Regions from separate parts of the Thermoanaerobacter uzonensis DSM 18761 genome, predicted to be linked through region 2. Evidence: riboswitches for the same ligand, from Rfam matches in the RefSeq annotation. Region 2 holds a riboswitch; each other region holds the start of a gene.

Region 1 (5,751 bases), on a different contig from region 2:
TAAATATGTAAAGAAATATCCTATTCTTTCAAAAGAGCCTGTATATGTCCTTAAAAGCGTAGATAAATCGGAAATTGACAAAATAAATTTACCTCTGGGAAAAGCCTTTTTAGCTGTTACAGGTGTAGAAAAAGCTAAAGCCAGTGCAAAAAACGGAAGTATAGAATTTAATGGGAAGAAAATACCGGCAAATGTAGACCTCTTTGCTATGATGTCTCAACTGCCAGAAGAGCAGCTTATTCAAATAAGAGATGAAATGAATAAAAAATTTGCTTCTTTAGGAGATAACATGATTATACAGGCTGCTACAATGGCTGTAAAAAATGAGTATAAGGCAATTGGAATTAATACTGACAGGATTCAAACTAGGTACATTCTTCATACTGGCCTTATAATGCTATTGATAACAGGACTTAGTGCCTTAAGCACTATTATGGTAGCATTTTTTGGCTCAAGAATAGCAGCCGGAGTAGCGAGAGATTTGAGAAAAGATTTATTTACACAAGTAGAGAACTTCTCTAATGCTGAATTTGACAAATTTTCTACGGCTTCTTTGATAACAAGAACTACAAACGATATTACACAAATACAGATGCTTCTTGTAATTATGATAAGAATGGTTTTCTATGCTCCTATAATGGGTATAGGTGGAGTATTTAGAGCACTTAGTAAAAGTGTTTCAATGTCTTGGATTATAGCTTTAGCAGTAATAGTACTTTTAGGCATAATATCAATATTGTACTCTATTGCGATGCCCAAGTTTATGCTAATGCAAAAATTGATTGATAGATTGAACTTAGTTACTCGTGAAAATTTGTCAGGAATAATGGTGGTAAGAGCTTTTAATAATCAAAAATTTGAAGAAGAACGCTTTGACAAAGCCAATCAAGATATTACAAAAGTAGGACTTTTTGTAAATCGAGCAATGGCAGTTATGTTTCCATCTATGATGCTTGTAATGAATGGTATTACTCTTTTGATAGTATGGGTAGGAGCTCACCAAATCCAAAATTCCAGCATGCAAGTTGGAGACATGATGGCATTTATGCAATACGCTATACAGATTATCTTTGCATTTTTGATGTTCTCAATGCTGTTTATAATGATACCAAGAGCATCAGTATCGGCAGAGCGTATTGCTGAGGTTTTGGCTACAGAGCCTTCTATAAAAGACCCAGAAAATCCAAAACAATTTAATGAAAATATGGCTGGAACTGTAGAATTTAGGAATGTATCTTTTAAATATCCAGGTGCTGAAGAATACGCTTTAAAGGATATAAACTTCAAGGTTTTGCCAGGTCAGACAGTAGGCATAATAGGAAGAACAGGTTCTGGAAAGAGTACCTTAGTGAATTTGATCTTGAGATTTTACGATGTGACAGAAGGACAGGTTTTGGTTGATGGTGTAGATGTAAGAGAAGTAAGGCAGGAAGATTTACGTAGAAGAATAGGATATGTACCTCAAAAAAGTTGGCTTTTCAGCGGTACAATTAAATCAAATTTAAAATATGGGAATGATCAGGCTACAGACGAAGAAGTAAAAGAAGCGGCAGAAATTGCACAGGCAATAGAATTTATAAATGAAAAGACCAAGAAATTTGATTCTGAGATTGCACAAGGAGGAACCAATGTATCAGGAGGACAAAAACAGAGGCTTTCTATTGCCCGTGCTCTTGTTAAAAAACCTGAAATATACATTTTTGATGAAAGTTTTTCAGCTCTTGACTTTAAAACAGAGTCAATTTTAAGGAAAGCCTTAAGAGAAAGGTTAAAATCAAGCACTGTTATAATGGTGTCACAAAGGGTGTCAACACTTTTAAATGTAGACCAAATAATAGTGCTTGAAGAAGGTAAAATTGTAGGCATAGGAAAACACAAAGATCTACTTGCAAACTGTCAAACTTACAGAGAAATAGCTTTATCACAGCTGTCGGAGGAGGAATTGGCATGAGTGAAAATAGAAGAATAGACCCCAAACAGATTCCCAGACTTCGCCGGCCAGGAATGGGAGGCGGTCCCCATGGCATGGTTCGCGGTGGAGAAAAAGCGCGAGATTTTAAAGGCACAATGAAAAAGTTGATAAAATATTTATCAGCTTATAAATTTTCTATAATAAGTGTATTTATATTAGCAGCGCTCAGTGCTTCCTTCTCCATTGCGGGTCCTAAAATACTCAGTAAAGCCATAACCAAAATATTTGAAGGTGTAATGAATAAAATAACAGGGCAAGGCAGTGGCATAGACTTTGAATATGTAGGAAAGATAATTCTAATTCTCATAGGCTTATATGGTTTAAGTGCTTTATTTGGATACTTGCAAGGATGGATAATGTCTGGGGTTGCGATGAAAGTTACCTATAGGTTTAGAAAAGAAATTTCTGAAAAAATTAACCGCCTGCCTTTGAAATATTTTGAAAGTACAAATCAAGGGGAAATATTGTCTCGTATTACAAATGACGTGGATACAATTACTCAGACTCTCAATCAAAGCTTGACTCAGATAATTACTTCTGTGACGACAGTAGTTGGCGTTTTGATTATGATGTTTACCATAAACTGGCTTATGACTTTAGTAGCGCTTTTGATAATTCCTTTATCTTCTTTGGTAATTGCCTTTATTGTCAAACATTCACAAAGGTATTTTAGAGAGCAGCAGGATTATTTAGGGCATGTAAATGGTCATGTAGAGGAAATGTATGGAGGCCATAATATAGTAAAGGCTTTTAATGGAGAGAAAAAGAGCATTGAAAAGTTTGACGTATTAAATAACACTTTGTACGGAACAGCTTGGAAGTCACAGTTTTTAACAGGCATTATGATGCCACTTATGAATGTAATAGGAAACTTGGGTTATGTGGCGGTTACAGTTTTGGGCAGTTGGTTGGTCATAAAAAATGCAATAGAAGTAGGGGATATTCAGGCATTTATACAGTACATCCGATCTTTTACACAGCCTATTGCCCAGATTGCAAATATTTCCAATATACTGCAACAAACTGCTGCCTGTGCAGAAAGAGTATTTGAGTTTTTGGAGGAAGAAGAGGAAGTTTCAGATAATCCACAGCCTGTAAAAGTTGAAGATATAAAAGGCAATGTTGAATTTAGAAATGTTCGTTTTGGATATAGACCTGATAAAATGGTGATAAATAACTTTTCAGCTTCTATTAAGGCAGGACAAAAAGTTGCAATTGTTGGTCCTACTGGTGCTGGAAAAACCACTATAGTGAAACTTTTAATGCGCTTTTACGATGTGAATGAAGGAGCTATTTTGATTGACGGCCATGATATAAGAGATTTTACGAGGGAGGATTTGCGTTCACTTTTTGGCATGGTGCTTCAGGATACATGGCTTTACAATGGTACTATTATGGACAATATCAGATATGGTCGTCTTGATGCTACTGATGAGGAAGTTATAAAAGCTGCTAAGGCAGCTCATGTTGACAGTTTTGTAAGGACATTGCCAGGGGGCTATAACATGGTATTAAATGAAGAGACCACAAATATTTCTCAAGGGCAAAAACAGTTACTAACTATAGCAAGAGCTATTTTGAAAGATCCAAAAATTCTCATACTCGATGAGGCTACAAGCTCTGTAGATACCCTTACAGAAATACAAATACAAAAAGCGATGGATTATCTCATGAAAGGGCGCACAAGCTTTATAATCGCTCATAGGCTTTCTACAATACGGGATGCTGACTTGATACTTGTTATGAACCATGGAGATATTGTAGAGCAAGGTACCCATGAAGAACTTCTTAAAAAAGGCGGTTTTTATGCAAGCCTCTATAACAGCCAGTTTGAAAAAGAGGAAGAGATGGCAAGTTAATACCATTTGATGTGTGTGCAAAACATAAGCAACCTACAAAGCTTGACCATCCGCATTTGATAATTATTCTTGACACAGATTACAGAAAATGATAAATTAAAGGTGAAAACAAAATAGGTGGTTATGTCCGCTGGGGGAGCTTTAACGGCTGAGATGGCATTGATGCCAAACCCTTGGAACCTGATGAGGGTAATGCCTCCGTAGGGAATGCGGCTCAAAAATACCGCATTTCGCGGTATTTTTTTCAGCGAACATAGCCTCCTTGAAAAATGGAGGTGTTTTTGTTTATGTCCTACCTTTTAAGTGTTTTTTCTGATTTTGCCAAAATAAAGCCAGTGACGTTATCGGTTATATTGGCAATTTTATTGGCAGCTTTTCTCTTATATCTGATGCGAAGAAGTGTCAAATTTGACACAAAAATGCTTGTCTACGGAGCACTTTCAATCGCTATTTCTTTCGTGCTGTCTTATATAAGATTTTACCACTGGCCTCAAGGTGGTTCTATTACACCTGCCAGCATGTTGCCGCTTTTTATCTTTGCTTATTATTATGGACCAGGTCCTGGTGTGATTGTAGGAATGGCGTATGGACTTTTACAACTTATTCAAGATCCATTTATAGTCCAATGGGTGCAAGTACTTCTCGACTATCCGTTGGCCTTTGGTGCTTTAGGACTTGCTGGCTTTTTTAGAAAAAACCTGAGTTTGGGAATTTTAGTTGGTGGATTTGGACGATTTTTTTCTCACTTTTTATCCGGAGTATTCTTTTTTGCAAGCTATGCGCCAAAAGGAATGAGTCCCATAGTTTATTCACTTCTAGTTAACGGAAGTATAGTAGGTGTAGAAGTGGCAATATGTTTTGCAGTTTCATTAATTCCACAAGTTAGAAATGCTATCGAGGAAATTAAAAAGAAAGCAATTGCTTAAAGGGGTATTTCCCCTTTTTTATTTTTTTCAATGGATAGCTAAAATTAATGGTATAATATTTTGTAAGAAAAAATTTAACATAAAATTAACTTCCTTATAATGTTTTTTTAATGTTATCATAAGATAATTTAATCAAAGGTTATGTGAAAGCCCGTGGATAAATAGGAATATGCCATAAAAGAGTAGCAAAGGCTGTTGAAAAAGCTTTTGAAAAGTACGATAATATATAAAGAATATAAAATTTAAAATCAAGAGAATTGTTGTTTGAAGACCTTGATAAACTTAAGGCAATGAAAAAAAGAATAGAAAAATTTGTTTACAAAAATCCTGTTAATAAAGTGTGTGAATTTGTACTTAAATATTTCAATAAAAAGCATTCGTGAGGAATTGTAGGGAGGGAAATTTTGCAGATGCAAATAAAAAGAGTGCTTCTTGACAAAGACAAAAACATTTTTTTCTATATAAACGAAAGGATAAAATGTAATATATTGGACAAAATAATGCCCAAAATAACTCATATAGGCGGTCCTTTTTTTACAATATTTTCTTGTTTATTTTTAATTTTTTTTGGAAAAAACGATGTAAAAGCCTCGGCTTTAGAAGCTTTAACTGCGCTTACAAGCAGCCATTTGTTTGTTCAGCTCTTAAAAAGAAAATATACAAGACCAAGGCCTTATATGGTATTAACTAATACGAACACTTTTAAACATCTTTTAAAAGATTATTCTTTTCCTTCAGGTCATGCTACTGCCAGTTTTTCACTTGCTATGACTTTTTCGATGTTTTTTCCAAGCCTTGCAGTGTTCTTTATTTCGCTGGCAATGCTTGTAGGGATTTCAAGGATATACATTGGACTGCATTATCCTTCAGATGTATTAATGGGCTCAACGATAGGTATTACTTTTTCTTATCTAACCCATTTTATGGCTACAAAGTTGTTTTTGTAAAAAATTTTTCAAAATAGATTGACAGATTGTAAATAGAAGAATATAAT
Region 2 (5,751 bases):
GGTGTTAAAATTTCCCCGCCCTTTAAAAATACTACAACACCAATAGTCAATATAAACAACAATATTACTGCAATGTTATTTACCCAGTATGCTTCACTTTCAAAAAATAGTGACCATAATAAAACAGATATGCCTACAAAAAGTATTCCTACACCAACAGACATACCAATGGCACCATTAAAAGCTTTTGCTGATTGTATAATCATGACTGCTGTCCATCCAATCAATTGCAAAATGTTTAATGCCCCTAAAAAAACTGTACCCTTATTGCCTAAAACAACTTTTGTTGATTTTATTGCTGGCAAGTTAAGGATATATGACATAAGACCCCCCAGTGAAAAAAATAAGGTACCAATAATATGACCTATTAAAATAGCCAACAAACCTTTAGTTAAACCCAGAGGTGCAAATAGGGAACCTGTATAAATTTCAGCAATTGAAATTGCTGCACCTGCCCATATTAGAAAAAGGGTAAAATTTTTAATTTTCATAATTCACACCTGCTTTCTTAAAGTAAATTTATGAGATAGTTATTTTTTTATCTTTTTCTATTATCTCCGGCGTAAGATTATATATCTCATCAAAAAATGTCACTTTAAAACTGCCGGGCCCTTTGACATTACTGCTTTGAGCAGCTCTTTCCCCTGCTATTCCAAAAGCTACAAAAGCTTCTACTGTAGCTTCAAAATAATCTTCACATACTCCGCAGAAGCTTGCTACTACAGAGGTAAGCATACAGCCTGTGCCGGTGATAGTACCCATCATAGGATGTCCATTTTTTACATACGCAATTCTTTTTCCATCAGTAATTATGTCAGTAACACCTGACACTGCTACTACAACATTGTACGCGTTTGCTAAATCTTTTGCAGCTTCAGAAATATCATCTGCTCCGCCTTGAGACTCTACACCGCGTATCTTCCCACCTTTACCTGCAAGTATTGAAATCTCAGCACTATTCCCTTTTATCACAGAAATTTTTACCTCTTCTAATATCTTTTTTGAGCTTTGTGTCCTAAGCTTCGTAGCTCCCGCTCCAACAGGGTCTAATATAACTGGTACTTTAAGTCTATTTGCAGCCTTCCCTGCCTTTATCATCGCTTCTACTTGTTCATTTGTAAGAGTACCTATATTTAAAACTAAAACATCTGCTGCACTTACCATTTCTTCTACTTCTTCCAAGGCATGTGCCATGACTGGCAGTGCTCCTATAGCCAGTGTTATATTCGCACAATCATTGACAGTAACTATATTTGTAATATGGTGAACTAAAGGCTTTTTCTCTCTTAAAATTTTCAACAATTCTTTTTTCATTTCAAATTCCTCCTATCGTTTATCGCTTTTGCTATAACCTCCAAAAGTTTTCTTGTATTGTTTTCTATATCCCCATAAAATACAGCTGAAACTGAAGATATCCCGTCTACTCCCGACTTTAACATGACTTCATAAGCATTATCCTTCGTTATACCTCCTATTGCAACTACGGGAATAATGACTGTCTCTTTTATCTTTTTCAGCCCTTCTATTCCAATGGCTTCCGCTTCCGGCTTTGTTGGAGTCTTAAACACCGCACCTACCCCTAAATAATCCGCTCCATCCCTTTGTGCTTTTAAAGCTTCTTCCACTGTCCTCGCTGATACCCCTACTATTTTATGAGGACCTATCATTCTCCTTACAACATCTGCTGGCAAATCCTCCTGTCCAACGTGAACTCCATCTGCATCCACCGCCAAAGCTATATCCACTCTGTCGTTAATAATGAGAGGAATTTTATTTCTTTTTGTCACTTCTTTAACTTTAAGAGCAATTTCATAAAATTCCCTACTTGATATGTCTTTTTCCCTCAGTTGAATTACTGTTGCACCGCCTTTTATTGCTAATTCTACTGCGTCAGCAATATCCATATCCTTTATGTAAGACCTATCCGTTATAGCATAAAGGGTTAAGTCCATATCTCACACCTCCCTTATTTTTATATTCCAAAAATGGTTGGTGGGACCTACTCCATGCCCTATGGCCAATGAATGTTTTATAGCCCCTGTAATGTATGCTTTCGCTCTTTTTATTGATTCAACTAAATCATAGCCTAAAGCGATATTGGCAGCTATAGCTGAAGAAAATGTACAGCCTGTACCATGAGTGTTTTTAGTATCAATCCTCTCTGATGTAATTTCATAAAACTCTTTTCCATCGTAAAACACATCTAAAGCATCTCCTGTAAGATGTCCACCTTTTACAATTACTGCTTTTGCCCCAAAATCTAGAATTTTCTTAGCCGCTTCCTTCATATCCGATATATTTTTAATTTCTTTTCCAATTAATTCTCCTGCCTCCATAAGATTTGGCGTAACTACAAGGCTTAAAGAAATCAATTCCTTTTTCAAAGCCTCCACTGCTTCCGGCTTCAATAAATAGCTTCCACTCTTTGAAATCATGACAGGGTCCAGCACAACATTTTTTACATTGTAATCTTTTAATCCTTTTGCAATCATCTTAATAATGTCTTCATTAGATACCATGCCTATCTTCACTGCATCGGGATACAAATCCTCAAAAATTGCCTTCATCTGCAAATACACCATATCAGGACTTACATCCTCAATCCCTAAAACCCCCATGGTATTTTGCGCTGTTATTGAAGTAATGACACTCATGCCGTATACTCCATGTGCTGAAAAAGTCTTTAAATCTGCCTGTATACCTGCTCCTCCCCCAGAGTCAGAACCGGCAATAGTAAGGACTAACTTCATATGACCACCTCCAAAATAATAAATTATGCTCACCTGTTCAGGTGAGCACTTTTTACAAACTTCGTAAAACGTGCTTCCCTGCGCAGGCATTACCCTGTTCAGGTTCAAAGGGTCGGGAACAAATCCCCTCTCAGCCATTTATGGCTCCCCTAGCACTTGTCATATTAAGTTTTGTCTAAATTGTCTAAACTAATTATACCACAAATCCAAAAGAATTAAAATAATTTTATGCATACATATTTCCATAGGGCCTTTTGCCTATCGGATGCAACTTGACAAAAGAATGATTCATAATCTTTTGAAAATCATAATCAAAATATTGACAAAAATTTTCAACATACTTTTGGATAAACGCGTAATCTTTGTCATCTATCTTTTCCTTAATAACCTCTTTCCCAAGTTTATAGTCTTCTACATCTCCTCTCAAATATATAACTCCTCCGTGCATCCCTGTACCACAATATTCTCCAACTATATTTTCATCATTTTTTAAGTTCAGTACAATCATGCATCCACCTGCCATATATTCACCAAAGAAGTCTCCCGCACTTCCTCCAATAACTATTACAGGAACTTTATCTTTGTATTCTTTCATGTGTATGCCAACTCTATAACCAACATTATCTTTTATATAGATAGATCCACCCCTCATCCCGTAACCAACGACATCACCTGCATGTCCATGTATAATAATATTCCCATCGTTCATTGTATTTCCTATTGCATCCTGTCCATTACCAAAAACTTCTATTGTAAGTCCATCCATAAAAGCTGCCATGTCATTCCCAGGTGTACCTTCGATATTTATTTTGGTAGTCCCAGATAGATTATCTCCTATATATCGTTGACCATTAACATTTTTCAAATTAATTATATCTTCACCAGCACGAACTAACTCTTTAATTATTTCATTAAGGTCTCTATAATAGATTCCTGACGCATTTATGGTTTTCATCATACCACCTCCAGGTCAAGCATTTTTGCCTTTCTTAATTCTTTTGGCAAATATATGAATCCAAAATCATCATTTAAAAGATACTTCTTAAATGGAGTTATATCCGTTTCGTTTTTTATAAACCCAGTAAATAATCCAGCCCTATCAATATCATTAATTAATATAAATCCTACTAACCTATTTTCTTTTACCACAAATTTTTTATAATACTTTCTGTTATGATCAATTTTAGAGATAATCTCAAATTCCTGCTGCTGTGGATTTGTTATACCAGCTGTTATCATATTTGTATTTTTATAACCTATTGAGTTCATAGGGAAAATTCCTTTAAAACTTTTATTTATACCAATCATGTTAAGCCCTGCAATTTCCCCTTGCATGTATCCATTTGGCCATATTGGCACAACCCTATTTGACTCAACAAGCATATCATAACCTTCGGCTACATCTCCTGCTGCATATACATCTTCAACGCTTGTTTTCATAGTGTTATCTACTAAAATACCACGGTTTATAGAAATTGATGTGTTTTTTACAACATCAACGTTTGGCACAACACCTATCGCGATAATAAGATTATCGGCTTCTAATTCCTGCCCATTTTTGAGCAAAACCCCTTTAACATATTCATCTCCTATGATTTTATCCACCGTTGTTCCCGTAATTATTTTTATGCCGTCATTCTGAAGACTTTGAGATACCAAAGATGCTCCTTCTGCATCAAGAATTGTACTTAAAATTCTATCGGCAAGTTCAACTATTGTTACATCTACCCCTAAATGGTGAAGACCTTCTGCTGCTTTGAATCCGATGAGACCACCCCCTACAATTACAGCTTTTGAACCCGGCTTGGCAGCTTCCTTTAATTTTTTAGCATCGTCCATTTTAATAAAAGTATGAACATTTTTTTTATTCAATCCTTCTACTGGAGGTATTATAGGTTTCCCGCCCGTTGCAATGAGAAGTTTGTCAAAACTTATGCTGTCTCCGTTTTCAAGATGCACTTCTTTTTTTCTTTCATCAATAGAAATAGCCTTAATACCAAATACAGTTTCTACTTTATTTTTGCGGTAAAAATCTTTCTCTCTATATATCATTTTGTCTTCAGAAACTAAATTCCCAAGATAATAAGATATAAGGGGCCTTGAATACACGTTATATGTTTCATCTGAAATAACAATTATTTCAGAACTCGTATCATATTTTCTTATTGCCTCTACTGCACCTACCATTGCAACAGAATTACCAATTATTACTATTCTCATACAAAAATGCCTCCTTCACTATAGACAAGTGCCTCATTAGGACAATTCTTGACACAAGCCGGTTCTCCTGCTTCAGCACATAAGTCACATTTTGATGCAACCTTATTATTTACATCTCTTATGATTGCACCAAACTCACATACAAGCACGCAAGTCCAGCATCCAACACATTTATCTGTGTCACAAGTTACAACACCTGTTAATGGATCTTTTCGCATCGCTCCTGTAATGCATGATTTAACGCATGGCGCATCATCGCAATGCCTACACTGAAGCGAAAAAGATACAGGTCTATTTTCCTCTATAACAATTCGTGGCGTCGGCCTTTGGGGTTCCAACTTATATGCTTTTAAAACATCTTTATATTTTGAATGAGATGTAATACAGTATACTTCACATAATCTACATCCCACGCACACTTCTTCTTTTACATAAACCTTTTTCACAAAAATACCTCCTATTCGCCGGCAGCAAGAATGCCAAGTATATCAAGTTCCTTCTGCGTCATTCCTATCCCACGAAGCATTAACCTATTGCCTTTAAGACTTTCAATATCATTTATACCCATTCCACCAAGCATTTCTTTTATCTCATGACTCCATGCTTGAACAAGGTTAACAAGACGTTTATATCCAATTTCAGGGTTTAATCTTTTTACAAGGTTAGGATCTTGTGTAGCAATTCCCCAATTACACTTACCAGTATGGCATTTTTGGCACATATGACATCCCAAAGCAATCAAAGCAGCTGTTGCAATGTATACAGCATCTGCACCAAGAGC
Region 3 (5,751 bases), on a different contig from region 2:
TAAAGAGACAAAGTAGGAGAGAAGGACAGCAATTGAAAGATTTATCTTTGTAGAAATCCTGAAAAAAGCCAAAGTTATAATCATTATAGGAGCTAAAAACAAGAAAAAGTTTATTTTATAATTTTTCAAAATTATAGCTGCAAGATTGTCAAAAGTGTAAGGCGAAGAAATATTAATGTGAAGACTTAAAAGATAGTATAATAAACCAGTTAATACAAAAGTAGGAATCGCAGTTTTAAAAAGAGATTTAAGTACATTGTATTGTCCAATTTCTGCCATATCTGACAGAAGAATAACATTTCCTGCAAGGGGAGAAGTCCTATCTCCTATAAAAGAACCGGATATTACTGCACCAGCAACTATTGGAAGAGAATAGCCAAAGCCATGGGCTAGTCCCATTATTACTATTCCAATAGTACTAGCGGTTCCTACGGCTGTACCTAAAATCATTGAGATAATAGAGGTTGTGATAAAAGACACCAACAAAAAAGCTTGTGGTTTTAAAAAGTGGGAGGCGTAGTAAATAAGAGCAGGAAGGGTTCCATTTTGTTTCCACAAGGCAACGAGGGCTCCTATCAAAAGGAGTATAATCATCACATTTATACCTTTTTTAATTCCTTTAATTGACATATTGATAAGTTCTTGAGGCGAAAAACCGTTTATCAAAACAATAGCAAAGGTTATTATATAGCTTATAAAAAGCGGTATATAGGGAGGTTGGTTAAACACTAATACCATTGTCATAGTTATGGCTAAAATTAACAAAAAAGTTATGAGTGAGATTCTAAATTTGTTTTCCATTTTTCACTGCTCCTTTTAGTAATGAAGAAGTTATTTATAAGGTATTACGTGAATTTCTATATTTTTTGCTTTTTTAATTAACTTTATAACAGTAGAACCTCTAAAAAAGGTTTGTAGTCTTGACCTTTGAGAATGCCCTATTATTATTTGTGTAATGTGCATTTGCTTTGCAAATTTTAAAAGTTCATCAGACACGCTTTTTCCTGTCAATGTGTAGACTTCTGCCCCTAATTGTTTTGCTAACATAAAATGGCTTTCTAAAACTTCTTTATCTTTTTCAGTAAGTTTAGGTGCAAGAAAATGTGTACAGTTTACATATACTACTACCCAATCACATTTGAATCTTCTTGCTCTCCTTGCACCCCTTCTTATAAGCTTTTTAGATAGTGGGTTTGGTGTTATGCACACCATTATTTTTTCATTTGTTTCCCATGTATCAGTTATTCCATGCTCTTTCATATATTCTTCTAATTCTATATCTACTTCTTCGGCGGTAAGTCTTAGCATTAACTCTCTTAAAGCATTTAAATTTCCTTTTCTAAAAAAGTTAGATAGACACTCATTGACCTTGCTTACTGGATAAATATCTCCTCTTTTTAATCGATTAAGCAAAGCATCAGGAGTCAAATCTACAGCAACAATTTCATCTGCGTTATCGACTATGCTGTCAGGGATTGTTTCTCTTACAGCAACACCTGTGATTTGTTGAATAACGTCATTTAAACTTTCTAAATGTTGGATGTTAAGTGTTGTAATTACATTTATTCCATGACTTAAAATTTCTTCTACATCTTCATATCTTTTTTTGTGTTTAGAGCCAGGTGCATTTGTATGCGCTAATTCATCTATCAAAACTACTTCTGGTTTACGAGCAATTATGGCGTCGGTATCCATTTCTTCTAATATCATGCCGTGGTATTCAATTTTTTTTCGAGGGATTATTTCTAAATTTCCTATTTGGGCTTCTGTCTCTTTTCTTCCATGAGTTTCCACATAACCTATTACTACATCTTGACCTCTTTTAAGACGCCTGTTGCCTTCATTGAGCATTGCATAAGTTTTTCCAACACCAGGAGCATATCCTAAGAATATTTTTAATTTTCCTCGCTGTTGTTTTTTTATAATTTCTAAAGCTTCTTCAGGAGTTAACCTCCTAAAACCTTCACTCATTAAATTTACACGCCCTCCACAGTTTAATTATATCTTTGTTTGAGTATAGTGATTTCATACAACTATAATAATATGAATCTTATTAAAAATCAATAAAAAAAGAGAGCAATCGCTCTCTCATATTTTTTCAAACATATCTTTTCCTACCCCGCAGTCAGGACAAACCCAATCGTCAGGCAATTCTTCAAAAGGAGTTCCTGGTTCAATTCCTTGTGATGGGTCTCCTTCTTCTGGATCATAGATGTACCCACATACTGTGCATTGCCACTTTTCCATAAAAAATACCCCCTTGATATTTTCCTTTATTATAGCAGAAATTAGTAAAGAAAATCAAGGGGAAGGCAAAAGGATATTAACAGGTCGTAGCTGAAGTTCCAAGGTACTCACTGACAATTTTCATAGCGCAGAATTTTCCGCACATACTGCAAGTTTTGGCTGTAGATATGTTTTTATTGACGCGATATTTAAAAGCTTTATCAGGGTCTATAGAAAGCTTTATTTGCTCATTCCAGTTTAAGGCTTTTCTGGCTTTAGCCATAGTTAAATCTTTTTCTTTAGCACCTTTTACGCCTTTTGCGATATCTGCGGCATGGGCAGCTATTTTTGCTGCAATAACGCCTTCTTTGACATCTTCTTTGTCTGGAAGTCCGAGATGTTCAGCGGGTGTAACATAGCAAAGGAAATCAGCACCAGAAGCTGCTGCAATTGCTCCTCCGATTGCAGAAGTTATGTGGTCATAACCAGGAGCTATATCAGTCACAATAGGACCAAGCACATAAAAAGGAGCGTTGTGACAAAGTTGTTTTTGAAGTTTTACATTTGCTTCAATTTGGTCAATTGGCACATGCCCAGGTCCTTCTACCATAACTTGAACTCCTGCCTCTCGAGATTTCTTTACCAATTCGCCAAGGATTATAAGTTCTTGAATTTGTGCTGCGTCTGTAGCATCTTCAAGACAACCTGGACGCAGTCCATCTCCTAAGCTTAGAGTTATGTCATATTTTTTAGCAATATCAAGGAGTCTATCAAAATGTTTATACAAAGGATTTTCTTTGTTGTTATGGAGCATCCAAGCAATTGTAAAGGAGCCACCGCGGCTTACTATATCCATCACTCGGCCGTTGTCTTTAAGCTTTTTCAATGATTCAAATGTTAGACCACAGTGGACTGTAATAAAATCAACCCCGTCTTTTGCTTGTTCTTCTATAACTTCAAAAATGAATTCTTCAGGCATAGCTACAATGCTACCGTATTTGGATATAGATTCTACAGCTGCTTGATACATGGGGACAGTTCCTACAGGGACAGGGGAATTTTCAAGTATTTTTCTACGAGATTGGTTAATGTCACCTCCTGTGCTTAAATCCATTACCGCATCTGCTCCAGCTTTTACAGCAACATTTAATTTTTCAATTTCTTTGTCAATTTCAGTGTATGCATCAGAGGTTCCTATATTGGCATTTATTTTTGTCGATAAACCCCTTCCTATCCCTTTGGGAATGAGGTTTTTGTGGTTAATGTTTGATGGTATTACTATTTCTCCTTTTTTAACTCCTTCTAAAATAAATTCTTCGTCTACTCCTTCATACTCTGCGACTGTTTTCATCTCTTTTGTGACAATGCCTGAAAGGGCGTATTCCAATTGTGTCATAATAAAAACCTCCTTAAAAAATAAATAAACCATGGGGATTATAGCCATGGTGGATGACCACATCCCTACGCAGGTACTAACCTAACAGGTTCAATGGGTTAAAAGGCAACACCTTTTTCTCAGCCGCTTATGCCGGCACCCCATGTGGCAAATATTAAATTTTTATAATCGATAGGGTATAAATATTCTAGAATATTATTATACCACTAAAAAAAATCGGCGTATATTAAAATTTAGAAAAAATTTAAGAAAGAGTACAAAAAAAGTTCTTGACTTTACAGTTTCAAAGTGATAACATAGATTACAACATGTAAAATTGAATATAAATATTACACACAAACCTCTTATCAAGAGTGGTGGAGGGACTGGCCCGATGAAACCCGGCAACCGGCATTTATATGCGTCTGGTGCCAAATCCTGCAGGTTAGGGTGTCTAACCTGAGAGATGAGAGGAGTGGCGGATTATTAGGCCCTCTTCTCATTGAGAAGAGGGCCTAAAAATTTATTTGGAGGTGTGACATGAAAATAAAAATCGGATTATTAGGACTTGGTACAGTAGGAACAGGAGTATATAAATTGATAACTTCAAGAGGAGGTCATATAAGGGAGAGCACAGGGGTTTATCCTGAGATAAAGAAGATACTGGTGAAAAATCTCAATAAGCCAAGGAAAGTGAAAGTAGAGGGACTACTTACCCAAAATGCTGAAGAAATTTTGAAAGATAAAGAGATAAAAATAATCATTGAAGCAATAGGAGGCATTTCTCCAGCTTACGAATATGTGAAGGAGGCTTTGGCTTCAGGGAAGCATGTAATCACTGCAAATAAAGAATTGATAGCTAAGCATGGAGAAGAATTAAATGAAATAGCAGAAAAGAATAGAGTATTTCTAAAATGTGAGGCAAGTGTAGGTGGGGCTATACCTATACTGCATCAAATTGATAGATTAAAAATTACAGATGAAATAGATTTTGTAGGCGGTATAATAAATGGCACTACTAATTATATTCTCACTAAAATGACTACTGAAGGCAGAAGTTATAAAGAAGCACTTAAAGAAGCCCAGCAATTAGGATATGCAGAAGCAAATCCCGATTATGACGTAAAAGGCTTTGATGCCCTTTATAAACTTGCTATATTAATGAGGAAAGTGTTCAATATAAACGTGCCAGTAAATTCTATAACCAGAAAAGGAATAGACGAAATCACGACTCAAGATTTAAATTACATCAATAAGTGGGGATATAAAATAAAATTATTTGCCTGGGGCAAAAAAGTCAAAGATGGCATCTTTGCAGGAGTGGAACCAGTTTTAGTCGAAGAAAATAATATTTTGTCAAGGATAAACGACGTAAATAATGCTATCATACTTAGAGGGGATAGTTTTGGTGAATATGTTTTTGTAGGAAAAGGTGCTGGAGAACTTCCTACAGGGGATGCTGTAGTGGCAGATTTAATTGATATATTGTTAAACTATGATATCAAAGATAATAAGAGGATAGACTTTCTTCCAATTCGTCAGGGAAGTTTTACAGATACTTTTTATATAAGGCTTGAAACTCATAAAGAAAATATTTTAAGTTTGAAAAAAGTTTTAAAGTTTTTAAAAGAACAAAAAGTATCAATTGTGGAATCTTCCTATGAAAACGGCACATTTACAGCTATTGTTAAAATGAAGAAAAGTGTTGAGACATTTACAGAAAAATTAGAAAAAATAACCGAGATAAAAACTATTTTTAAAGTTTTGCAAGAGGATATAACAGAAGAAGTAAGTAAATTTGAGGATTTTGTAGAAGTGATTTAAAAAATTTTGTGAAAGGAGTTATAAGTATGTCTAAAAAATATGGTTTTTCAACTTTGGCAATTCATGAAGGATGGGAGTCTGACCCAACTACGGGAGCTGTAGCTCTTCCTATATATCAAACTTCTTCCTTTGCTTTTAAAAGTACTAAGCACGCTGCAGACCTCTTTGCCTTAAAAGAAGAAGGGTATATATATACTCGAATGATGAACCCCACAGTTGACGTTTTTGAAAAGAGAATAGCTGCATTAGAAGGTGGGGTAGGTGCCCTTGCTGTATCTTCAGGTCAAGCAGCTATAACGCTGGCAGTTACTAATATCGCAGGAGTA

Evidence for each region. A riboswitch is a leader RNA that binds a small molecule or an ion and turns the genes downstream of it on or off. The one in region 2 is predicted to bind thiamine pyrophosphate.
Region 1: linked by a shared signal. The riboswitch ahead of thiT (energy-coupled thiamine transporter ThiT) and the one ahead of thiD (bifunctional hydroxymethylpyrimidine kinase/phosphomethylpyrimidine kinase) in region 2 are both predicted to bind thiamine pyrophosphate.
Region 3: linked by a shared signal. The riboswitch ahead of thiC (phosphomethylpyrimidine synthase ThiC) and the one ahead of thiD (bifunctional hydroxymethylpyrimidine kinase/phosphomethylpyrimidine kinase) in region 2 are both predicted to bind thiamine pyrophosphate.

What each region holds. Positions count from the first base shown of each region.
Region 1 covers NZ_FQUR01000011.1:89,223-94,973, forward strand. The annotation lists gene BUB32_RS07230 (ABC transporter ATP-binding protein) at 1-1,951, shown strand, start outside; gene BUB32_RS07235 (ABC transporter ATP-binding protein) at 1,948-3,831, shown strand; TPP riboswitch at 3,954-4,056, shown strand; gene thiT (energy-coupled thiamine transporter ThiT) at 4,119-4,757, shown strand; gene BUB32_RS07245 (phosphatase PAP2 family protein) at 5,168-5,704, shown strand.
Region 2 covers NZ_FQUR01000007.1:263,754-269,504, reverse strand. The annotation lists gene cytX (putative hydroxymethylpyrimidine transporter CytX) at 1-491, opposite strand, end outside; gene thiM (hydroxyethylthiazole kinase) at 520-1,314, opposite strand; gene thiE (thiamine phosphate synthase) at 1,311-1,952, opposite strand; gene thiD (bifunctional hydroxymethylpyrimidine kinase/phosphomethylpyrimidine kinase) at 1,956-2,750, opposite strand; TPP riboswitch at 2,809-2,911, opposite strand; gene BUB32_RS03030 (GltB/FmdC/FwdC-like GXGXG domain-containing protein) at 2,977-3,705, opposite strand; gene BUB32_RS03025 (NAD(P)/FAD-dependent oxidoreductase) at 3,705-4,970, opposite strand; gene BUB32_RS03020 (4Fe-4S dicluster domain-containing protein) at 4,967-5,416, opposite strand; gene BUB32_RS03015 (glutamate synthase-related protein) at 5,428-5,751, opposite strand, start outside.
Region 3 covers NZ_FQUR01000009.1:148,335-154,085, reverse strand. The annotation lists gene BUB32_RS05345 (Na+/H+ antiporter NhaC family protein) at 1-801, opposite strand, end outside; gene BUB32_RS05340 (universal stress protein) at 832-1,971, opposite strand; gene rd (rubredoxin) at 2,089-2,247, opposite strand; gene thiC (phosphomethylpyrimidine synthase ThiC) at 2,324-3,622, opposite strand; TPP riboswitch at 3,668-3,775, opposite strand; SAM riboswitch class I at 3,964-4,074, shown strand; gene BUB32_RS05325 (homoserine dehydrogenase) at 4,142-5,425, shown strand; gene BUB32_RS05320 (homocysteine synthase) at 5,452-5,751, shown strand, end outside.